One region of the Erwinia wuhanensis genome, then DNA from elsewhere that is predicted to be linked to it. Evidence: riboswitches for the same ligand, from Rfam matches in the RefSeq annotation. Region 1 holds a riboswitch; each other region holds the start of a gene.
What was found. A riboswitch is a leader RNA that binds a small molecule or an ion and turns the genes downstream of it on or off. The one in region 1 is predicted to bind thiamine pyrophosphate.
Positions count from the first base shown of each region.

Region 2: linked by a shared signal. The riboswitch ahead of thiM (hydroxyethylthiazole kinase) and the one ahead of thiB (thiamine ABC transporter substrate binding subunit) in region 1 are both predicted to bind thiamine pyrophosphate.
Region 3: linked by a shared signal. The riboswitch ahead of QZH36_RS02050 (TenA family protein) and the one ahead of thiB (thiamine ABC transporter substrate binding subunit) in region 1 are both predicted to bind thiamine pyrophosphate.

Region 1 is NZ_JAUJUH010000007.1:205,641-212,992, reverse strand. Features, by position in the region: gene thiP (thiamine/thiamine pyrophosphate ABC transporter permease ThiP) at 1-1,019, opposite strand, end outside; gene thiB (thiamine ABC transporter substrate binding subunit) at 995-1,981, opposite strand; TPP riboswitch at 2,021-2,119, opposite strand; gene sgrR (HTH-type transcriptional regulator SgrR) at 2,155-3,816, opposite strand; gene QZH36_RS17105 (sugar efflux transporter) at 4,062-5,240, shown strand; gene leuD (3-isopropylmalate dehydratase small subunit) at 5,286-5,891, opposite strand; gene leuC (3-isopropylmalate dehydratase large subunit) at 5,894-7,297, opposite strand; gene leuB (3-isopropylmalate dehydrogenase) at 7,300-7,352, opposite strand, start outside.
Region 2 is NZ_JAUJUH010000005.1:210,866-218,217, reverse strand. Features, by position in the region: gene apbC (iron-sulfur cluster carrier protein ApbC) at 1-583, shown strand, start outside; gene QZH36_RS13830 (GNAT family N-acetyltransferase) at 679-1,101, opposite strand; gene QZH36_RS13825 (hypothetical protein) at 1,098-1,358, opposite strand; gene QZH36_RS13820 (hypothetical protein) at 1,486-1,719, opposite strand; TPP riboswitch at 1,903-1,999, shown strand; gene thiM (hydroxyethylthiazole kinase) at 2,032-2,817, shown strand; gene thiD (bifunctional hydroxymethylpyrimidine kinase/phosphomethylpyrimidine kinase) at 2,814-3,611, shown strand; gene QZH36_RS13805 (GntR family transcriptional regulator) at 3,781-4,467, opposite strand; gene QZH36_RS13800 (mannitol dehydrogenase family protein) at 4,573-6,030, opposite strand; gene QZH36_RS13795 (MFS transporter) at 6,071-7,352, opposite strand, start outside.
Region 3 is NZ_JAUJUH010000001.1:449,651-457,002, reverse strand. Features, by position in the region: gene QZH36_RS02070 (diguanylate phosphodiesterase) at 1-278, opposite strand, end outside; gene QZH36_RS02065 (ABC transporter substrate-binding protein) at 393-1,325, opposite strand; gene QZH36_RS02060 (ABC transporter permease) at 1,345-2,091, opposite strand; gene QZH36_RS02055 (ABC transporter ATP-binding protein) at 2,088-2,807, opposite strand; gene QZH36_RS02050 (TenA family protein) at 2,804-3,490, opposite strand; TPP riboswitch at 3,536-3,638, opposite strand; gene QZH36_RS02045 (FdhF/YdeP family oxidoreductase) at 3,820-6,141, shown strand; gene nudI (nucleoside triphosphatase NudI) at 6,463-6,888, shown strand; gene QZH36_RS02035 (hypothetical protein) at 7,158-7,352, shown strand, end outside.

The DNA.
Region 1 (7,352 bases):
ATGCGTAGCGAGGTAAAGGTCGCCTGCCAGAGCGCGGGCTGTTGCAGGACGCTAAACAGGTTGCTGTTCAGGCCGCTGGCAATCACGGCCAACAGCGGCGGCGCGATCAGCAGCAGCAGCAGCAACAGCAGTACGCCGTCCAGCAGCTTCGCGCCCGGCGCTTCCTGCTTATCCCGCCAGCCTTGCAGATGAGTGGTGCCTGACGGCAGCGCTTTACTCAGCCGCTGGCTCAGCAACACCAGGCTCAGGCAGCAGATCATTTGCAGCAGCGCCAGTAAGGCGGCGCGGCCGGGATCGTAATCAAAATTCAGCGCCTGAAAAATCGCCAGCTCGATAGTGGTGGCCTTAGGGCCGCCGCCCAGCGCCAGCACGGTGGCGAAGCTGGCGAAGCAGAGCATAAAGATCAGCGAGCCGACCGGCAGCAGCTGGCGCCGCAGCCAGGGCCACTCAACCAGGCGAAACTGATGCCAGCCCGTGACGCCCAGCTGCGCGGCCAGCTGGCGCTGTTCGGTGGGGATTTGCTCCAGCGTTTGCAGTAGCAGCCTGGCGGCCAGCGGCAGGTTAAAAAAGACGTGCGCCAACAAAATGCCCTGCAAACCATAAGGCGTAAAGTGATAGTCCACGCCCAGCCAGGCGCACAGCGACGCCAGCCATCCCGTACGCCCGTAAACGCTGAGGATACCGAATACCGCCACCAGCACCGGCAGCACCAGCGTCATCGCGCAAAGGCGCAGCACGAGTTGCCTGCCCGGAAAGCGGCGGCGATACAACGCCCGCGCCAGCGGCACGGCGGGCGTCAGCGCCAGCAAAGCGGAGAGAAACGCCTGCCAGAAGGAAAAGCGGAGGACGTGCCACAGATAGCTGTCTTCCCAAAGCGCGCGGGCGCTGACCGGCGCGTTGCGCCCCAGCGCGATAAAGGCGAGCAGCGCCACGGCGACCAGCAGCGTGGCGGCCAGGCAGCCAGGAACGAGGCTGCCTGAAGGCTGATAGCTGGCTAGCGGCTGACGGCGCGTTGCCATTCGCTGATCCATTGGCTGCGATGGCTGGCAACGTTCTGCGACGAATATTGCAGCGTGGTTTTCGGCAGGGTCAGCGTGTCAAAGCCTGCCGGCAGCTTGCCCGCCACGGCGGGATACATCCAGTTGCCCTGCGGAATGGTCTGCTGGAAAGGCTGAGCCAGTATAAACTGCATAAACTTCTGCGCCAGCTGCGGCTGTTTACTGGTTTTAAGCTGCCCGGCGACTTCCACCTGGAGGTAATGACCTTCACTAAAGTCGGCAGCGGCATACTGCGTTTTTTTCTCGGCAATCAAATGATAAGCGGGTGAGGTGGTGTAGCTCAGCACCATGTCGGCTTCGCCCTTCAGAAACAGGCCGTAAGCCTCGCTCCAGCCTTTGGTCACGGTCACGGTTTTCTGCGCCAGCTTCTGCCAGGCGGCGGGCGCGTTATCGCCATAGACTTTCTGCATCCACAGCAGCAGGCCCAGTCCCGGCGTGCTGGTGCGCGGATCTTCGTAGATAATTTTCAGCGGCTGACTGCCCTCGACCAGCTCTTTCAGGCTTTTGGGCGGGTTTTGCAGTTTAGTTTTGTCATAGACAAAGGCGAACCAGCCGTAGTCGTAGGGAACGAAAGTGCTGTTTGACCAGCCGCCCGGCACGGTGACGCTGCGCGTATCGACGCCGCTGGCGGCAAACAGGCCGGTTTTTTCCGCCGCGTCCAGCAGGTTGTTATCCAGCCCCAGCACCACGTCGGCGCGGCTGTTTTTCCCTTCCATACGCAGGCGGTTCAGCAGCGCGACGCCGTCGGGCAGGGCGACATAGCGCAGCTCGCAGCCGCAGTCGGCCTCAAAAGCCTTTTTAATGGCCGGACCGGGTCCCCATTCGGAAGAGAAAGAGTCATAGGTATAGACCGTCAGCGCGGGTTTGGCGGCAACGGCGGAAAGCGAGCAGAGCAGCAGCAGAGGCAGGATTTTTTTTAGCACCTGGAGTTCCTTGAGGGTCAGGCGACGCGCGATCTGAGCAGGTGAAGCACTCTCAAATCCCTACGCCGGTATTAGCCGGGTCAGGTTCGACGGGTTTATCTCAGCGTCGGCTAATGCCGCGCACCCCGTTGAGAACGGCTTATTCTAATGATTTCTACAGAGTAGCGAAAGCATCATGATTCGGGTGGTGCAAACCATGCGGACTTGAAGTCAAACCAGCCCAGCGTATTCATGCGCACCCCGCGCATACTGCGTTCGCCTTCCAGCAGCAGCCAGTGATGGAAAAGCGGATGAAAGTAGCAGTCGGCTGTCAGCTGCCTGCTCCAGTCGGCCAGCGGCAGCTGCTGTTCGCGCCAGCGCTGCGCGTCCTGCCGCCAGTCAATCGGCACGCAGTGTTGCAGCAGCGGGATCTCATACAGCAGGGCAAACAGCGAAAACTCCAGCGGCAGGGTAAAGTTAGCGCTGCCCAGCCAGATGTCGCTTTCCGCCTCGCCCTGATGCCAGCTGGCGTAATCGACCTGCTTCGTAACCAGCGTCACCCCTTGCGCAGCCAGCAGCGGATGGAGCAAATTAGCAATAGCCTGATGCTCAAGATGATCGCCATACCAGGTCAGCGTAAGCGAGGTCAGGCCCGTCGGCTTTTCCGGCGCGTCCAGATCGCGTCGATGATGCCAGCGCGGCAGCAGCCCATAGGCCGGAAACCAGTAGCGCTGATAGCCTGCTCCGGCGCGGTTCAGCAGCGCTATCGGGTTGGCGATGGCGCTGACCCAGCGACGGATCTGCTCGTCCCGTCCCAGCGGCGAACGCTGGTCGAACAGCAGAAAATAGCAGCCTTCTTCAAGGCGGCTCTCTTCCGATTTTTCATCCAGGCTGCCGCCTTCCAGCCTGACGCCGGAATAGACCAGCTCCTCGCTGATTTCCGGTAATACCCAGATGTTGACCTCATCAAGCAGCGCGCGGTAGCCGAAATAGGCGTCGAAGGCTTCGATCTTAAGCTGGCTCTGCTGATTACGCACCACGGCATAGGGCCCGGTGCCGACGGGCTGACGGCTGAAATCGGGCAGAAAAGGCCACTCTTTCGGCACGATCAGCGCGCCGACGCCCGCCAGCAGCCACGGCAGCCAGCGGTCGGGCTGGTGCAGATGAATATCCAGCGTCCAGGACGTGGAAGAGTGAATACGGACAATATTGGCGAAAAGCGGCTGCGTCCGCGCGCGTTCCAGCGTGGCGATCACATCCGCCATCTCCAGCTCGCGTCCGTGATGGAAATGCACCGCAGGGCGTAAATAGAAGCGCCAGTGCAGCGAAGAAACCGACTGCCAGTGGTGGGCGATATCCGGCTCGATTTCCCCGTTTTCCTCATTTATGCGCGTCAGGCCGCTGAAGATCTGCCGGGCCAGATGCGTTTCCGAACGACGCAACGCGGTGGCGGGATTCAGGTTCAGCAGCGAGCGATAATAGAGCACCCGCAGGATATGTTTTCCCTGGCGAAAGCTGCGGCCGAGATGAGAGAGCAGCATCTGCCGCACGGTATTTTTATCGCCGACCAGCTGCACCAGCTGATCGATGCGATCCTGCTCCAGCAGGTCTTCCGCGCGCTGCTGCTGAAGCGCCAGGCCCGTATAGTGAAACGTCAGCTTCGAGCGCTTGCCGCGCCCGGCTTCTGCCTGCCAGGTTAGCCAGCCCGCCTGCTGCATGGCGCCAAGCAGGTTACGCATATGGCGACGCGAACAGCTAAGCTGGAGCGCCAGCTGGTCGAGCGTGGTTTCCTGCGGCTGGCCCTCGCAGCTCTGCCAGAGCCGGATAAACTGCTGCTGTAAACGCGTTGATTGCATAAAAGGGGAACTCTTGCTGAAAAGTCGCCTGTTTTTCTTGCCCTATATTAAGGCAATACTGGTTAGCGATGAAAGTGCGGGAGGCATTCTTTTGAATGGCGCGCTTTCAAGACTTTATATCTGAGTAAGGTGTGCTTTCACCAGCCAGCAGGCGTCTTGCCCGCTGGCTTTTTTCATTTCCCGTTTTCTTCTATGCTTGCTGTTTGCGCCCGCGTGCGGGCCTCTTTATTTGCAAGGGATGTGGTATGAAATCGTTGCTTACGCGTCAACGTCGTATTAACCCGGTTTACCTCGCTTTTATGGCTGTCTCTTTTATGGTGGGTATCGCGGGGGCGCTACAGGCGCCAACGCTGAGCCTGTTTCTGACGCGCGAAGTGGGCGAGCGGCCATTCTGGGTGGGGCTGTTTTATACCGTGAACGCAATTGCCGGTATTGCGGTAAGCCTGCTGCTGGCGAAACGATCGGACAACCGTGGCGATCGACGTATGCTGATCCTCTTTTGCTGTCTGATGGCGACAGGCAACGCGCTGCTGTTCGCTTTTAACCGCGATTATCTGACGCTAATCACTTTTGGCGTGCTGCTGTCGGCGCTGGCCAGCGTCGCCATGCCGCAAATTTTTGCGCTGGCGCGCGAGTATGCGGACAGCTCTGCGCGTGAAGTCGTGATGTTCAGTTCGGTAATGCGCGCCCAGCTTTCGCTGGCGTGGGTGATTGGCCCGCCGCTCTCTTTCGCGCTGGCGTTGAACTACGGCTTTACCACCATGTTTTCCGTTGCCGCCGCGCTGTTTGTGCTCTGCATCGCGCTGATCTGGTTTGCGCTGCCTTCCGTACCACGAGTGGAACAGTCGCCGGAGGTGGTTATCACGCAAATCAGCGCGTGGAAAAACAGAGACGTGCGGCTGCTGTTTATCGCCTCGCTGCTGATGTGGACCTGCAACACCATGTATATCATTGATATGCCGCTTTATATCAGCAGCGTGCTGGGCCTGCCGGACAGGCTGGCGGGCCTGCTGATGGGCGTGGCGGCGGGTCTGGAGATCCCGGCGATGCTGCTGGCCGGGCACTATGTTAAGCGCTTCGGCAAGCGCAACATGATGCTGTTTGCCGTGGCGGCGGGCGTGCTGTTTTATCTGGGGCTGGTGCTGTTTCACTCGCGTGCGGCGCTGCTGGCGCTACAGATTTTCAACGCTATTTTTATCGGCATCATCGCCGGGATTGGCATGCTCTATTTTCAGGATCTGATGCCCGGCAGACCAGGTGCGGCCACCACGCTTTTTACCAACAGCATTTCGACCGGCGTGATCCTGGCGGGCGTGTTGCAGGGCGCGCTGGCAGAAACGTTCGGCCACTATTCGGTTTACTGGGGCGCGCTGATCCTCGCCGTCGCGGCTTTGGCGATGTCGGCTAAGGTGAAGGATGTTTGAGTGGAGGGAAGCGGCCCGCTCGGGCCGCTTTTAACCCGACTGAAGCTAGCGCAAGAACGCTGGCTGCCGCCGTTCATACTCGCTGATGCTGGCTTCGTGCTGCAGCGTCAGGCCAATGCTATCCAGCCCGTTCAACAGGCAGTGACGACGGAAAGGATCGATGCTGAAAGCGTAACGCTTGTCGCCTGCCACCACTTCCTGCCTGTCCAAATCCACGGTAAAGCTGACGCCCGGCTCGGCGGCGACCCGTTGAAACAGCGCATCCATTTCGGCTTCGCTTAACGTCACCAGCAGCAGCTGATTATTAAACGCGTTATTGGCAAAAATATCGGCGAAATCACTGCCGATAATCGCCTGGATACCGTAGTCGGTCAGCGCCCAGGGCGCGTGTTCGCGCGAAGATCCACAGCCGAAGTTCTCCCGCGTCAGCATAATGCTGGCGCCGCGAAAGGCCGGTTTATTCAGGATAAAGTCCGGGTCAGGGATCTGACCTTCCGCATCCTTGTAGCGCCAGTCGTAAAACAGGTTGCGGCCAAAACCGGTGCGCGTCACCATCTGTAAAAACTGCTTCGGGATAATGGCGTCGGTGTCGACGTTGGCGGCGTCCATTGGCACCACCACGCCCGTATGCTGCGTAAATTTTTTCGCCATAGTTACTCCTGATCCAGCTCGCGGATATCGGCAAAGTGACCGGCTACCGCCGCAGCGGCGGCCATCGCCGGGCTGAGCAAATGCGTACGTCCGCCACGGCCCTGACGGCCTTCGAAATTACGGTTGCTGGTTGAGGCGCAGCGCTCGCCCGGACTCAGGCGATCGTTATTCATCGCCAGACACATCGAGCAGCCGGGCAGGCGCCATTCGAAACCGGCAGCCAGAAAGATTTGATCCAGACCTTCCGCTTCGGCCTGCGCTTTGACCGGCCCGGAGCCGGGCACGACGTAAGCCTGCACGCCAGCGGCGATTTTATGCCCTTTGACCACGGAGGCCGCCGCGCGCAGATCCTCAATACGGGAATTGGTGCAGGAGCCGATAAATACCTTATCAATCCGCACGTCAGTCAGCCTGATGCCCGGTTTGAGATCCATATAGGCCAGCGCTTTTTCCGCCGAGGCGCGTTCAATGGGATCGCTGAAGCTGGCCGGATCGGGGATGACGTCGTTGACGGCGATCACCTGGCCGGGATTGGTGCCCCAGGTGACCTGCGGCGCGATCTCACTGGCATTAAGCGTCACGACTTTATCAAAGCGGGCACCGCTGTCGGATTTCAGCGTGCGCCAGTAGGCGACTGCCTGTTCCCAGGCCCGATCTTTGGGCGCAAACTGGCGGCCCTTCACATAATTAAACGTGGTCTCATCCGGCGCGACCAGGCCCGCTTTCGCGCCCAGCTCAATCGCCATATTGCACAGCGTCATGCGGCCTTCCATGCTGAGCTGCTCCACGGCCGGGCCGCAGAACTCCACCACGTGCCCGTTGCCGCCGCCGCTGCCGGTTTTACCGATGATCGCCAGCGCGATATCCTTGGCGGTAATGCCCGGCGCCGTCTGCCCCACGACTTCGATCTTCATGGTTTTAGCGCGCGACTGCTTCAGCGTCTGCGTTGCCAGCACGTGTTCGACTTCTGACGTGCCGATGCCAAACGCCAGCGCGCCGAAAGCGCCGTGGGTAGAAGTATGCGAATCGCCGCAGACGATGGTCATACCGGGCAGCGACATGCCCTGTTCAGGCCCGATAACGTGCACAATGCCCTGAAAAGGATGCTTCAGATCGTACAGCCGCACGCCGAATTCTTCGCAGTTTTTGATCAGCATCGACATCTGAATGCGCGCCATCTCGCCGCTGGCGTTGATATCCCGCGTTTGCGTAGAGACGTTGTGATCCATCGTGGCGAAAGTTTTACCCGGCTGACGCACCGGGCGGCCGTGCGCGCGCAGACCGTCAAAAGCCTGCGCCGAGGTCACTTCATGCACCAGGTGCCTGTCGATATAAAGCAGCGGCGTCTCGTCAGGCGCTTCATACACGACATGGGCGTCAAACAGCTTCTCGTATAATGTTTTCATAATCAGGCTTCGCGGATAAATCGGGCGATAACGGAACCCATCTCCTCGGTGCCGA
Region 2 (7,352 bases), on a different contig from region 1:
CGGGCTGGCGACCAACTCTATCGGCTATCTGGTGACCGATGACAACGCGATGGTGTGGCGCGGGCCGATGGCCAGCAAGGCGCTGATGCAGCTGCTGAACGAAACGCTGTGGCCGGATCTGGACTACCTGATCCTGGATATGCCGCCAGGCACGGGCGATATTCAGCTGACGCTGGCGCAAAACGTGCCGGTGACCGGCGCGCTGGTGGTGACCACGCCGCAGGATATCGCGCTGATCGACGCCCGTAAGGGGATTGTGATGTTTGAAAAGGTCAGCGTGCCGGTGCTGGGCATCGTCGAGAACATGAGCGTGCACGTGTGCAGCAACTGCGGTCATCACGAGCCGATTTTCGGCAGCGGCGGCGCGCTGGCGCTGGCGGAACAGTATCACACGCGCCTGCTGAGCCAGCTGCCGCTGCACATCACGCTGCGCGAGGATCTGGACGACGGAATGCCGACGGTGGTGCGCCGTCCCGACAGCGAATTTACCTGGCTGTATCGCCAGCTGGCAGGCCAGGTCGCCGCACAGCTCTACTGGGATGGCGAAGTGATCCCGGACGATATCGCTTTCCGCGTAGTCTGACGGCAACTCGGCTTTGCTGCTGCAAAACGACAGGGCGCCGCCAGGCTTTTAAGTTTGTCAGTAACCCGGCGGGCGCATCATGCGCCCGTTTTCTTTTACAGCACGTAGTGCAGCAGCAGGTATTCTCCCTGGTCGCCTTCGCCGCTGCTGATAACCTGCCAGCCGTGACGCTGATAAAAAGCCAGCGCCCGGTCGTTTGCCTTAAGGCACTTTAGCGCGCCGGTCGAGGTGAAGCCTGCCTGCACCGCCTCCAGCAGCTCGCTGCCAATACCCTGACCCTGACACGCCGGGTCGACAAATAAACTGTGCAAAAAATTATCGGCGGGCAGCAGCGCGGCAAAGCCCGTGCGGTGGCCGTCATGCTCGGCGACCAGGATGCGTTCGCCCAGCGTCACGCGGTCGAAATCCTCCAGCTGCCAGTCGCTGCCGTCAAGCCAGTGCCAGTTCGCCTTGCGGGCGGCCAGAAACAGCGTGCGCAGAAAAGGGCGGTCGGCTTCGGTAAAGGCGCGTACCGTCATCCGTTTTCTCCCCAGACGGGCTTTACGTGTCTTTCGCCCTCAATGCCCGTGCCGCGATAGTCATAGTCGATTTTGCCCGCTTCAAAAAGCTGATCCAGCAGGCGGAAATTGTCCGGGGGCGTAACGTTACAGCGGCTATTCAGCACGGTATCCTGAATGGTAAAGGCACGATCGCCGCGCGCTATCTGTTGCAGATAGTGCAGCATTTGCAGCGCCGCGACGCTGATGCCGTATTGTTCATTAAGCGGTCTTGTCATCTTACTTCTCGTCAGGACAGGAATGGCGTTCAGATTAGCGAATGGGCGGACTTTATCAAAAGCCGCTACGGGATCGGAGAGTATGACGCAAAAATTCCCGGCGGCAAAAGAGGCCGCCGGAAAATAATCAGAAATTCACCGTCACGCCGCCAGCCAGCAGCCAGTCGTTGGCGCCTTCCTGTTGCAGCCTGCGCTGATGGTTGAGGCGGGTAGAGAAAGAAACGTTGTCGGTAACGGCCAGCCTGGCCTCCGCTTGCACGGCCAGCGCATCGCCGCCGTTGCCGGTACGGAAGGCGTCACGGTTGTGGCCATCGCTAACGGTTACTTTGTCCTGGCCTGCCGGACGATGAAGCCAGTGCATGTCCATGCCCAGATGCAGGGTGCCAGGGACTATCGGCAGCGTGTAATCCCAGGCCAGGCCGCCAATCCATGCCGTCCGCCGCTGCTGCTGCTGGCGCTGGCAGCAGTGTAAACCCTGGCGCTATCTGCGTTAGCAAGCCGTTCCGCGCTTGCGTAAAACAGCGCGTTTCCCTATGCTGGCAAGCACTACGACTCGGGGTGCCCTTCCTTGTGAAGGCTGAGAAATACCCGTTGAACCTGAACTGGATAATGCCAGCGGAGGGAAGTCAGATGCTTTATCGCATCGCCTTCTTGATCGCCGGTTGGGAGCGCTATGATCCAACCTACTCACTATACGGCCAGCCCGGCCGCGTCTCTTGCTCTGTTCCGCCAGCGGTCGCCGCTGGTTCACTGCCTGACCAATGATGTGGTACAAAGCCTGACGGCTAACGTGCTGCTGGCGCTGGACGCGTCGCCCGCGATGGTGACTGAACCTGTGGAAGCGGCACAGTTCAGCGCTATTGCGGATGCCGTGCTGATCAACGTCGGCACGCTGACCGCTGCACGTAGCGAAGCGATGCTTGCCGCGGTGCAGGGAGCGACGGCGGCAGGCCGACCGTGGACGCTGGATCCGGTTGCCGTCGGCGCGCTGACTTTTCGCAGCGATTTTTGCCAGCGGCTGCTGGCATTCCGTCCTGCCGCCATTCGCGGCAACGCCTCTGAAATTATGGCGCTGGCCCGACAGGCGGTTTCCGGTCGCGGCGTCGACAGCCAGCATCATCCTTCCGCCGCGCTGGAGGCCGCTATTCAGCTGGCGCAGTCCAGCGGCGCGGTGGTTGCCGTGACGGGCGAAACGGATTACGTCACCGATGGACGGCGGCTGCTGGCGGTATCGGGCGGCTCTCCGCTGATGACGCGCGTGGTCGGCACGGGCTGTGCGCTCTCCGCCGTGGTGGCCGCATTTTGCGCACTGCCGGGCGACAGGCTGCTGCATATCGCTGCCGCCTGTCGGGTAATGAGCCAGGCGGGCGAGCAGGCGGCGGCGGCGGCCAACGGGCCGGGCACCTTTGAACCGCTGTTTCTCGATGCGCTCTACCGTCTGTACAAGGAGGCGGTATGAGAGTCAACGCATTGACCATCGCCGGTACGGATCCCAGCGGCGGAGCCGGGATCCAGGCCGATCTGAAAACGTTCTCCGCGCTTGAAGCCTACGGTACCAGCGTGATCACCGCGCTGGTGGCGCAGAACACCTGCGGCGTGCAGGCCGTCTATCCCGTGGCGGCCGATTTTGTTTCGGCCCAGCTAGCCTCGGTATTAAGCGACGTGCGCATCGACAGCGTCAAAATCGGTATGTTGCAGGACAGCGATATTGTGGAGGCGGTAGCAGAAGGGCTGGCAAAGGCGGCGATCCCCTGGCGGGTGTTGGATACGGTGATGCTGGCGAAAAGCGGCGATCCGCTGCTTTCCGGGCGGGCCGTGGCGACGCTGCGGGAAAAACTGCTGCCGCAGGTTTCCATTATCACGCCGAATCTGCCGGAAGCCGCTGCGCTGCTGGAGTGCTCACCGGCCCGCAACGAACAGGAGATGCTGCAACAGGGCAGGGCGCTGCTGGCGCTGGGCTGTCAGGCGGTGCTGATGAAAGGCGGCCACCTGAGCGACAACGAAAGCCCGGACTGGCTGCTGACCCCGGAAGGAGAAGAGCGTTTTACCGCGCCGCGCGTGCCGACTAAAAATACGCACGGCACCGGCTGCACGCTTTCTTCCGCGCTGGCCGCGCTGCGCCCGCGTCATACCAGCTGGCCGGGTACGGTAAGCGCAGCGAAACAGTGGCTGCAGGGCGCATTGCAGCACGCAGATACGCTGGAAGTGGGTAAAGGCATTGGCCCGGTGCATCATTTCTACCGCTGGTGGTAGCGCGCTGGAACGCTATCAGCGGGCAAACTGCTGACGGGCCGGGAGAGGATGATTAGTAGTGCATCGACGAGCGAAAACGTTACGGCTGAACCGGCGCGTGTAGCGGTAGTGATGAGACGCGCGGGTGGAAGGACGCTGACGGCCGGAACCGCTCGCCAGCCCGGCAGGATTACTCCTGTTCAAACCACGCGCCGTTTTGCTCTGCAATCGGCGTGATGGAAAAAATCATCTCCTGCAAATGATGCCGCAGCGCCTGTTCGGCGGCGTCGGCGTCTTTCGCCAGCAGCGCCTGCAGGATCTCTTCATGCTGATTGATCAGGCTTTCCGGCGGCGAAACCTTACTGAGGGTCAGGAAGCGCACGCGATCCATCGTCGCCTTGATATTTTCTACCGTTTCCCATGCCAGCTCACAGTTGATGCTCTGCGCGATAAGGCGGTGGAACTCATCATCCAGCAGCAAAAACGCCTGGCTGTCGTTGCGCTCCGCAGACAGCTTTTGCAGGCGCAAATTATGCTCCAGCCGGGCCAGCGCCTCTGGGGTCGCTTCCGTCGCCGCTCGCCTTATTACCGCCGTTTCCACCGCTTCACGAATAAAACGGCCGTCGGCAACGCGTCGCGCAGAAATCTTGCGCACAAAGGTGCCGCGCTGCGGCAGAATTTGCACCAGATCGGCCTCGGCCAGCTTAATAAAGGCTTCCCGCACCGGCTGGCGCGAGACGCTGAAACGGGCAGAAACCTCTTTTTCAGACAGTAAGGCACCCGGTGAAATCACGCAGGTCACAATATCCTGGCGTAAAAAGCGATAGATTTGCTGATTGACTGGTTCGCTGGCGGTAATGATATAGGCAGTAGACATGCGGCAATTTTCATTTCATTAGTGCGTCGCGAAGCCTGACGCTGGAAACAGCCAGTCTAATCAGCCTGCTGCGCCAGCGCCAGTTCTTTTGCCATTAAGCGGCGGTCAGCCGATAACCTGCCTGACCGTTTCTTTCGCGCCCAACTTCAGTAACAGCGCGTAGTAATGGCCGACTTTTTCGCGGAACAGCGAATTATCGGGCAGATCCTCGCCAAAAACAGCCCGCAGCGAGAGCAGAGCGGCGACGCGCTCATCGCCTTCCTGACTGTCGTTTACCCGCTGCGCCAGCTCCGCACGCAGCGGATCGTTAATGACGATTGGCTTGCCCTGCTCATCCACGCCGCCAACAAAGCGTATCCAGCCTGCCACGCCCAGCGCCAGCAGCGTAAAATCGCTGCCGTTAGCCAGATGCCAGCGAATACTGTCCAGCCAGCGCTGCGGCAGCTTTTGCGTGCCGTCGGTAGCGATCTGATAAGTGCGGTGCTTAATCGCCCGGTTGCGATAACGCGCGATCAGCGAATCCGCATAGGCTGTCAGATCCACATTTTTAGTGCTCAGCGTGGGCGCCTGCTCATCCAGCATCAGGCTGCGGGCGGCCTTGAGGTAGTAAGGATCGTCCATACAGTCGCTGATATGCTCATAGCCAGCCAGATAGCCGAGGTAGGCCAGCAGCGAATGGCTGCCGTTGAGCATCCGCAGCTTCATCTCCTCAAACGGCAGGACGTCCGCCACCAGCTCCGCGCCCGCTTTTTCCCATGCCGGGCGACCATTCACAAAATTATCTTCAATGACCCACTGGAAAAAAGGCTCGCATTCGACGCCCACCGGATCGGCGCAGCCCAGCTTGCGGCTCAGTTCGTCAAAGGCTTCCGGCGTCATGGCGGGCACGATGCGGTCCACCATAGTGGAAGGGAAGGTAAGGTGTTTACGGATATAGTCGGCCAGCGCCGGCTCCTGCTGCTGCGCCAGCTGCGTGATGACGTTGCGCGTTACCCGACCGTTTTCCGGCATATTGTCGCAGGACATCACGCTGAAGGGCGGCAGGCCGAGCGCGCGCCGACGTCTGATGGCCGCCAGCACGATCCCCGGAAAAGAAACAGGCTGCTCAGGATGAGCCAGGTCATGCACAATGGACGGATGCGTCAGGTTTAGCTCGCCGCTGGCAGGCTGGTAGCAGTAGCCTTTTTCCGTGATGGTGGCGGAGACAATCGCCACGTCCGGCTGGCAGAGCGCGGTAATAACGCGCTCGACGCCGTCTTCGCGCGCAAAGAGCGCTTCTTTGACCACGCCAACCACGCGGGTGCGCAGCTCGTCGGCGGTTTTTTCCGTTACGCTGTAGAGACAATCCTGCTCGCGCAGCGCTTTAATCAGATCGCCGCTGTTAAGCTGGCATTCGCAATAGCCCCAGTCGCTTTGCTGCTCGGCGGCCAGCCTGTCGGTACACACGGCCTGATGAGCGCGATGGAAAGCGCCGAAGCCAAAATGCACGATACGCGTACGCAGCGCGCTACGATCGTAACGCGGGAGGAGGGTGCCTTCAGGTAACACATCGACAAGTAACATGATAAATCCTTATCAAATAAAAGGCGCCGCAATGCGCCAGTCAGACGGAAACTCGCGCCGCCGCGTTTTTCGGGCTTTTGATCACCAGCAGTACCAGCACCGCGCCCACGGCGGCAATCACGCCGGCCAGCACGAAAGCGCTGTCGAACTTGCCGGTGTGGTGCACGATATAGCCGGTAACGACAGGGCCGATAATGCCGGAAAGGCTGCCGATCAGGTGGATAAAGCCGCTGATGCTGCCGACGCGGCTTTTATGCACCACATCCTGAATAATCGCCCAGTAGATAGCCCCGGTGATATAGAGGAAAAAGATAGAGACCGACATCAGGATAACGGCCGGATAAACCCCTTTTACCGAGCCGGCGAAAGCGACGCAGATAGCGGCGGCCAGCAGCGACACCACCAGCACAATTTTTCTGGAGAGCAGGAGCTTACCGGTGACCTTAAAGATTTTGTCGGAGATTAAGCCGCCCAGCGCCAGCCCGACGAACCCCACCACCCAGGGGATCACCGTAGTCATACTCATCGATTTGATATCAAGGTTATGCGCCTGCACCAGATAGGCCGGGAACCAGCTCAGGAAGAAAAACAGAATATAGTTGTAGCAGAAGAAGGCAAAGGCGGTCACCAGGATAATCGGCTGGCGCAGATAGTAGCCCAGGCCGTGGGACGCCTGCGCCAGCTCTTCGTCCGGCGTGGTTTGCTCCGCTTTCAGACTGGCAATCAGCTCACGCTCGCGCGCGCTGACAAGGCGGCTTTTTAACGGGTTATCCGCGGCGATAAAGAACCACGCCACCATCCAGACGATACCAATAGAGCAGATAATCATAAACGCCGGCCGCCAGCCGAAGGCCAGCGCCAGATAGCCGATAATCGGGCCGGCTACCGCGCCGCCCAGCGGCGAACCGGCGCTGAGAAAGCCCATCGCGGTCGCGGCCTGTTTTTTAGGAAACCAGCCGTTGATCGCCTTATTCGCCGAGGCGCAGATCGGCCCTTCGGCCATGCCAAACAGCACCCGCAGGATCAGCATCGACCAGAAGCCGGTAGCCAGCGCGGTAAAGCCGCAGAACAGCGACCACAGGCCGACGGCAATCCCCAGCACCAGCGTCGGGCCATATTTATCGGTGGCCAGGCCGCCAACAAAGTTGAAAATCGCATAGCCAAAGAAAAAGCTGCCGAAAATCAAACCGAACTGTTCGGCGTTCAGCAACAGATCTTTTTCAATCATCGGCACGGTCAGAGAGAGCGCCACACGATCGAGATAGTTGATCATGTAGACCAGAAACAGCAGGAGTACGATAGTCCAGCGGAGATGCTTGAAC
Region 3 (7,352 bases), on a different contig from region 1:
TCCATGCCGACATTGCCAAAACGTCTGGCGGGCGCGTAATCGCGCATCAGTTCTACCAGATTATGGTGCCGGGGATCGTTGCAGATCTCCTCATAGATAGCGGACACAGCGTCCTCCGGGCCCTCCAGCACCTGGAAAAAGTGGGTGCCGTTGAACAATAAAATGCCCGTCACACTGTGTGATTCGTTGACCTGATTGGCTTGTTCGGCCAGTTTCCCCAACGTCTTATACGCGACGTCATCGGAAATATGGCTACGATAGATGATGGTTGACAGCATGGGGGCTTCCAGATTTTTCGCTATTTTATGCATACCTTACCAGATGCCTTTGCGGTGTTGTCCAGCGCAATTTGAAATCGATTAAAATTCAGCTTGTGGCGTCAGCCCGCGAGCTTACTGGATTTCGACGACGTAGTCGTTAACCGGCGTAATTTTTTTAATCAGCCCATGGTTAAAAAGAAAAGTTTCATACTGCCGATAGCGCTGGCGATCCAGGCGGGCCGGGTCGCGGGCAAACAGCGGCAGCGTTTTTACCCATGCCTGTCTGTTCAGCCCGGTGTTCAGCTCAGGATGCAATTTAGCGAATGCCCGCCAGCTTTCTTCAGGATGGGCCTGCAAGTAGTCGTTGCCCTGCTTGAGCGCTATCAGGAACTTTTTGATAGCGGGTTTGTTCAGGCTATCGCGATTCGCCACCAGAATTAGCTCATCATAGGCCGGCACGCCGTAGTCCTCGACGTTGAACACCACGGGATCTTTGCCCTGAAGCTTCACTTCCAGCGCTTCAATATTACGGTAGCCGCCGATGACCGCATCAACTTTGCCGGTCAGCAACGCGCTGGTCAGCTGAAAATTGACGTTAACCAGCTTAACGTCGCTGAGTTGCCGCTGGTCGTGCTGCAGCATAGCGGCGAGCGTGGCCTGTTCGATGCCGCTGACGGAATACCCCACCGTTTTCCCTTGCAGGTCTGCCGGAGAATGCACGCTTTTATCAAGCGTAATCAGCGTGTTGAGCGGGGAATCAATCAGCGTGCCGACGCGTACCAGCGGTAAGCCCTGGTCGGCAAAAAAGTGCAGCTGTGGCTGATAGGTCACCGCCAGATCCACCTTACCGGCCGCGACCAGACGTGGCGGCAACGCCGGATCGGAAGGCGGAATAATCGTCACATCCAGCCCCTGAGCCTTAAACGCGCCAGTCTGCTGCGCCACCATAATCGGCGCGTGATCGGGATTAACATACCAGTCCAGCATCAGCGTCAGCTTTTGCGCCGCGCTGGTGAAAGGAGATAACGTTGCTACCACCAGCCCACAAACTAAAGCTTTTTTCATTATCTTGTCCTTACGGTGATTAACGCTCCGGCGACCAGCGGATCAGGCGGCGCAGCAGGATATCGGTACTCAGCCAGAGCGCAATCGTCATGGCTACCAGCACAAACAGGGCGGCGAAGCAGAGATCGCTCTGCATTCGCGCGTTAGCATTCAGCATTACAAACCCCAATCCTTCGGCGGAGCCCACCCATTCGCCGACAATCGCACCAATGGGCGCGACGGCGACCGCCATCCGCAGCCCTGAGCCAAAGGCCGGCAGCGCCGCCATCAGCCGCACATGCCGCAGCTGCGAAGCGGAAGAGGCACCCATCGTGCGCGCCAGATCCAGATAGTCCTGTTCGACCCGCCGTAAGCCATCAAAAAAAGCGGAGGCAACCGGGAAAAAAATCACCAGGATCGCCATCACAATTTTGGCGCTGATGCCGAAGCCAAACCAGAGCACCAGCAGCGGCGCCAGCGCAAACACGGGGATCGCCTGGCTGGTCAATACCAGCGGCATCAGCCAGCGTTGCAGGCCGGGCGAAAAGGTCATCAGCAGCGCCAGCAGGGCGCCGAGCAGCACGCCCGCGATAAGCCCGCCGGCGATTTCAGTAGCGGTAATAAGCGTGTGGTAAGCGAGATAGCCAGCGTTATCCCGCATAGCCGCAGCCACGGCGATGGGCGAGGGCAACAGAAAAGCCGGGATGCTGCCAGGCGTGGCCAGCTGCCACAGCGCCATCAGCCCGACAAATACCGTGACGCCACGGCGTATCGTTGCTGCATTCATGCCATGTCCTCTGTCAGCTGGCGCATAAGCTGCGCCTGGCTACGCAATAAATTGGGATCGTCGGGCGCTCGCGGCGGCTGACCAGCCAGCTCAGGAAGCTCGCTAAGCCCGGCAGCAGAAAGGATCAGCAGGCGATGACTGAGGCGACAGGCTTCTACTGGATCGTGCGTAATCAGCAGCACGGTGCAGTCGGCCAGCAGCTCTGCGGCCAGCGCCTGAATTTGGGCGCGGGTAATGGCATCAAGAGCGGAAAAGGGTTCATCCATTAGCACAATGGGCCGTCGCTCGTACAAGGTCCGGGCGAGCGCGACACGCTGACGCATCCCGCCCGACAGCGTGGCGGGCAGCGCGCCGGCATTGCCAGCCAGGCCCACGCGTTCAAGCAGATGTTCTGCCCATTGTCTGTCAGCTTTCTCGCCGCGTAAACGCGCACCCAGCGCGACATTGTCGATCGCGCTAAGCCACGGATAGAGCAGATCCCGCTGTCCCATCCAGGCGATGCGTCCGGCAACCGGCAGCCCATCGCTACCCAGCACCGATCCTGTCGAGGGTGCAAGCAGCCCCGCAATGATCTTCAGCAGGCTGCTTTTACCGACGCCGCTGGGGCCAAGCAGAGAAGTAAAGCGGCCACCTGCCAGCGTAAAGCTCAGCTGCTTAAATAACGTACGATCGCTAAAATGCAGGCTGACCGCCTTCACCTCTATACCCGGCGTCATCGCGCTTCCGGCGTAGCGCAGGCAGCATCAAGCCCCATCTGCCAGAATGCCGTTTCCAGCCGTGTCGCGGTGGCGAATATTCCCGCCAGCGCCTCAAAGCGGCTCGCGCCGCCGCGCTGGGCGGCCAGGTTTTCAAACAGCGTCAGCGAAGCCTGCACGCCGCTCAGGTAAAGCGGAGCGCCATAGTTTTCAATCCACGGCGCGTAGGGATTGCCGGTCAATACGGTTTGCGTATCGTTCAGCAAGCCGACGCCGATCTCGGCATAGCCAGCCACGCAGGGCATTAGGGCGGTCAACAGATCGAGCGCGTCGCCCGCGTGACCAATATCCAGCACATAGCGGGTATAATTTAGCGTTTCTGGCGCCTCGGTTTCCGTCGCCATCGCCTTCCCGGTCAGGCCCCACTGCGCGCAGTAGCGCACGTGGAGCGGCAGTTCGTCGACGATGGCGTTCAGCGAGCGGATTGCCGCACGCATCTCCGGCAGCGTTTGAAATTTGCTGACCAGCAGCGCGTAGGCGCGGGCAAAATGGATAAGGAACAGATAGTCCTGGATAAGGTAACGGCGAAAAGCCGACGCAGGCAGGGTGCCGTCAGCCAGCTGGCGAACAAAAGGGTGATGGATATAGTGCAGCCAGCGATCGCCGGTCTGTTGACGCAGCCGTCCGTAGAAACCGTCAAACACGGAACCTCCTCAATACTTGAGATCCGGTCAGGCGCGGGAACGTGCGTTATCTGGCTCAGCCGTCCCTTCGCTGGCATGACCCAGATCAGGTTCAAAGGGTTCGGCTTGCGCCATCTCAGCCCGTAACAGGACACCCCTCGGTGCGTATTGTTATACGGTATTTACTTTCTGTTTACAATGCGCAGGCTCAGCACCATTGTGGATTCAGGTCGCTGGCCGCTATGGGTTATTAATAGCGCCATTCGGTAACATTCTGAAAGCAAAAAACCGGTCGGAAGCCGCATGCTGTTCTAAGCTAAAAACTGGTTTGTAATGTGATGCGGAGTCGTATGAAACAACAAAATAAGACTATTGGAATAGCGCCTTACGGTGGTTCAGCGGGGGGTTGGGGAGCGTTAAAGGCCGTTGCCGACGCGATCCGCGGCCAGATGTCGGTCAAACAGGACGTGATCGCGTTGTTTAAAGTCAACCAGCCGCAGGGCTTCGATTGTCCCGGCTGCGCGTGGCCCGATCCTCAGCACGGTTCCTCCTTTGAATTTTGCGAAAATGGCGCCAAGGCCGTTTCCTGGGAAGCCACCAGCAAGCGCACCACGCCGGAATTTTTCTCTGCCCATACCGTCAGTGAGCTTTGGCAACGCAACGCTTTTGAGCTGGAAGGCGAAGGCCGTCTGACTCACCCGATGAAATACGATGCGGCCACCGATACCTATCAGCCTATAGAATGGGAAACTGCCTTCCGTGAAATCGGCGAAAAGCTGCAAAGCTACGAAGATCCGGATAGCGTGGAGTTCTATACCTCAGGCCGCGCTTCTAACGAAGCAGCGTTTCTCTGGCAGCTGTTCGCGCGCGAATACGGCACTAATAATTTCCCGGATTGCTCCAATATGTGCCATGAGCCGACCAGCGTCGGCCTGCCGCAGTCCATCGGCATAGGCAAAGGCACCATCGAACTGGAAGATTTCGATCACTGCGATCTGGTGCTGTGTATCGGCCATAACCCCGGCACTAATCATCCACGCATGCTGGGTACGCTACGTGAAGTCTCCAAACGCGGCGCAACCATCGTGGCGATCAATCCGCTGCGGGAAAGAGGGCTTGAACGCTTTACCTCTCCGCAAAGCCCGGTAGAAATGCTGTCGCTCAGCTCCACCACGCTCGCTTCTACCTATTACAAAGTGCGCGTTGGCGGCGATGCCGCCATGCTGAAAGGCGTGATGAAGTGTCTGCTGGTGATGCACGAGCGGGCGCTGGCGGCCGGAGAGCCCGGCGTGCTGGACGAAAGCTTTATCAGCGAACATACCGAAGGTTTTGACGCCCTGAAGGCGGACCTGGATGCCACCGACTGGCCGCATATTCTGAAAGTCTCCGGTATGACGTTTGAAGAGATCCAGAATATTGCCCACCTGTATGCCAAAGCAGAAAGAACCATTATCTGTTACGGCATGGGTATCACCCAGCACCAGTACGGCACGCAAAATGTACAGCAAATCGCTAACCTGCTGTTGATGCGTGGCAATATCGGCAAGAAAGGCGCGGGCATCTGCCCACTGCGCGGCCACTCTAACGTACAGGGCGATCGTACCGTCGGCATTACTGAAATCCCGCCGCAGTCGCTGCTGGACAACCTGGAAAAAGTGTTTGGCTTTAAGCCGCCGCAGAAACATGGACACGGTGCGGTGCAGGCTATTCAGGCGATCCGCGACGGCCACTCCAAAGCACTGCTTTGCCTGGGCGGCAACCTGGCGGAGGCGATCTCCGATCCGCAGCAAACCTTCGAGGCGATGCGCAAGCTGGATCTGGTGGTGCATATGGCGACCAAGCTGAACCGCTCGCATCTGCTGTTGGGCAAACATAACTATCTGCTGCCGGTGCTTGGCCGAACCGAAATCGACAGGCAGGCATCGGGCGAGCAGAGCGTGACCGTGGAAGATTCCATGTCGATGGTGCACGCCTCGCGCGGCTCGCTGAAGCCCGCTTCGGAATGGCTGAAGTCGGAGCCGGCCATCGTAGCGGGTCTGGCGAAAGCCACGCTGCCCAACACTAAGGTGAACTGGGACAGAATGATCGGCGACTACAGCTTTATCCGCCAGGCTATCGAAGCCGTTTTCCCGGCCTTTGAGGATTTTAACCGCAAGATCCTACAGCCGGGCGGCTTCCGTCTTTACAACGCCGCGTCGGAACGCAAATGGCTGACGCCGTCGGGTAAAGCGCAGTTTAAGAGCATGCAGGGCATTAACGAGGATCCTCGTTCGCTGAAGTGCCACGATTTGGTGCTGACGACGCTGCGCAGTCACGATCAGTACAACACCACGCTGTACGGGCTGAACGATCGCTATCGCGGCGTGACGGGAAGGCGGGACGTGCTGTTTATCTCGGCAGATGAGGCAGAAAAACGCCGCCTGCGGGTCGGCGACAAGGTGCATATGGTGGCGCTCGATCCGGACGGCAAGCAGACCTCGCGACGCCTGGATAATCTGACGATAGTGGTTTACGACATGGCGCCTGGCTCGGTCGCGGCCTACTATCCGGAAGCCAACGTGCTGGTGCCGCTGGACAGCTTCGATACCGAAAGCGGTATTCCGGCTTATAAAAGCATTCCTGTCGCGCTGGAGCACGCAGAAGCGACCGAAACGTCGGGCACGCTGCGCTAAAAATGGGAAGGAGGGGGCGACCTCTCCTTTTCTTCCTGACCCCGCAAAAATAAACGTAATGGCTTTAAAATTGCTTCAGCTGAGCGTACCCTGAGCACGCAATCCTTTCTCCTGCGAGGTTACTGAGCTTCCCGAATATCCGCAGTAATAAAACGAGTAATCAGCACAGAGTAATAAAGAACATAACTCGGATAAAATCGCATAGATATCAAAACGGGAAATTACGGATAGCCTTTCGGAAAACTGACCTAAGTTGAGGTCAATAACATGTTAAAACCTCCTGATACTTTAATGGATAAATAGCGATATTAAGGAAATAAAATGCGGCAGAGGATAATCGTATGTCCTGTGATTCAAAACGAAGGTGAGTATTTGCTTTGTAAAATGGCTGCGGATCGTGGTGTTTTTCCGGGGCAGTGGGCCTTGCCTGGTGGAGGGATGGAGGCGGGCGAAACACTGGAAGAAGCCCTGAGGCGCGAAATAAATGAAGAGTTAGGCGAGGAGCTATGCATCACAGATATTCAGCCCTGGACTTTTCGTGATGACATCCGAACCAAAACGTACCCGGATGGCAAAACTGAAGAAATTTATATGATTTATCTTATATTTGACTGCATCAGTACTAATCGAAATATTACTTTTAACGAGGAGTTTCAGGAAATCGCATGGGTCCCCCCTGAAACCTTAAAAGCTATGGATCTGAATGAAGCGACTCGTATCACATTTGCCCACAAGGGGCTTATTTAGCGGCCTGCCCGGCCGCTAGCCCGGTTTATTAGGATGTGAGCCCCCTTATTTTTGATTAAAATCAAAATTATCTGTTAAATATTTCCTTAACTAAAATTTTTACTTTCGCTTGCTTCACAAACTGATTTTTCACCACTACTTTTTCTTTCAACAGGCTTTCTTAATTTCCCGATAGCCTGTGCTACAGGCGCTTTTGCGCGCAGACGCAGGGATAGTGTCTCTTTCGAACATTATACCTGCTGGTTGCCATCAGCCTGAAGGATACTTCTATGAGAGAACTTGATGCTTCAGAGTTAATTTACGTAAACGGAGGAAGCGATAGCATTACCAGTGGCCTGACTGAAACCGAAACAACGCTAACAACCCGCGGCGGAATTAAAGATTATGATGGCTGGCAAAGCGGTGCGATAGGCGCAGCGTTAGGAAACGCGCTGTACGTTTTGGGAAAATCATTAGGCTGGTGG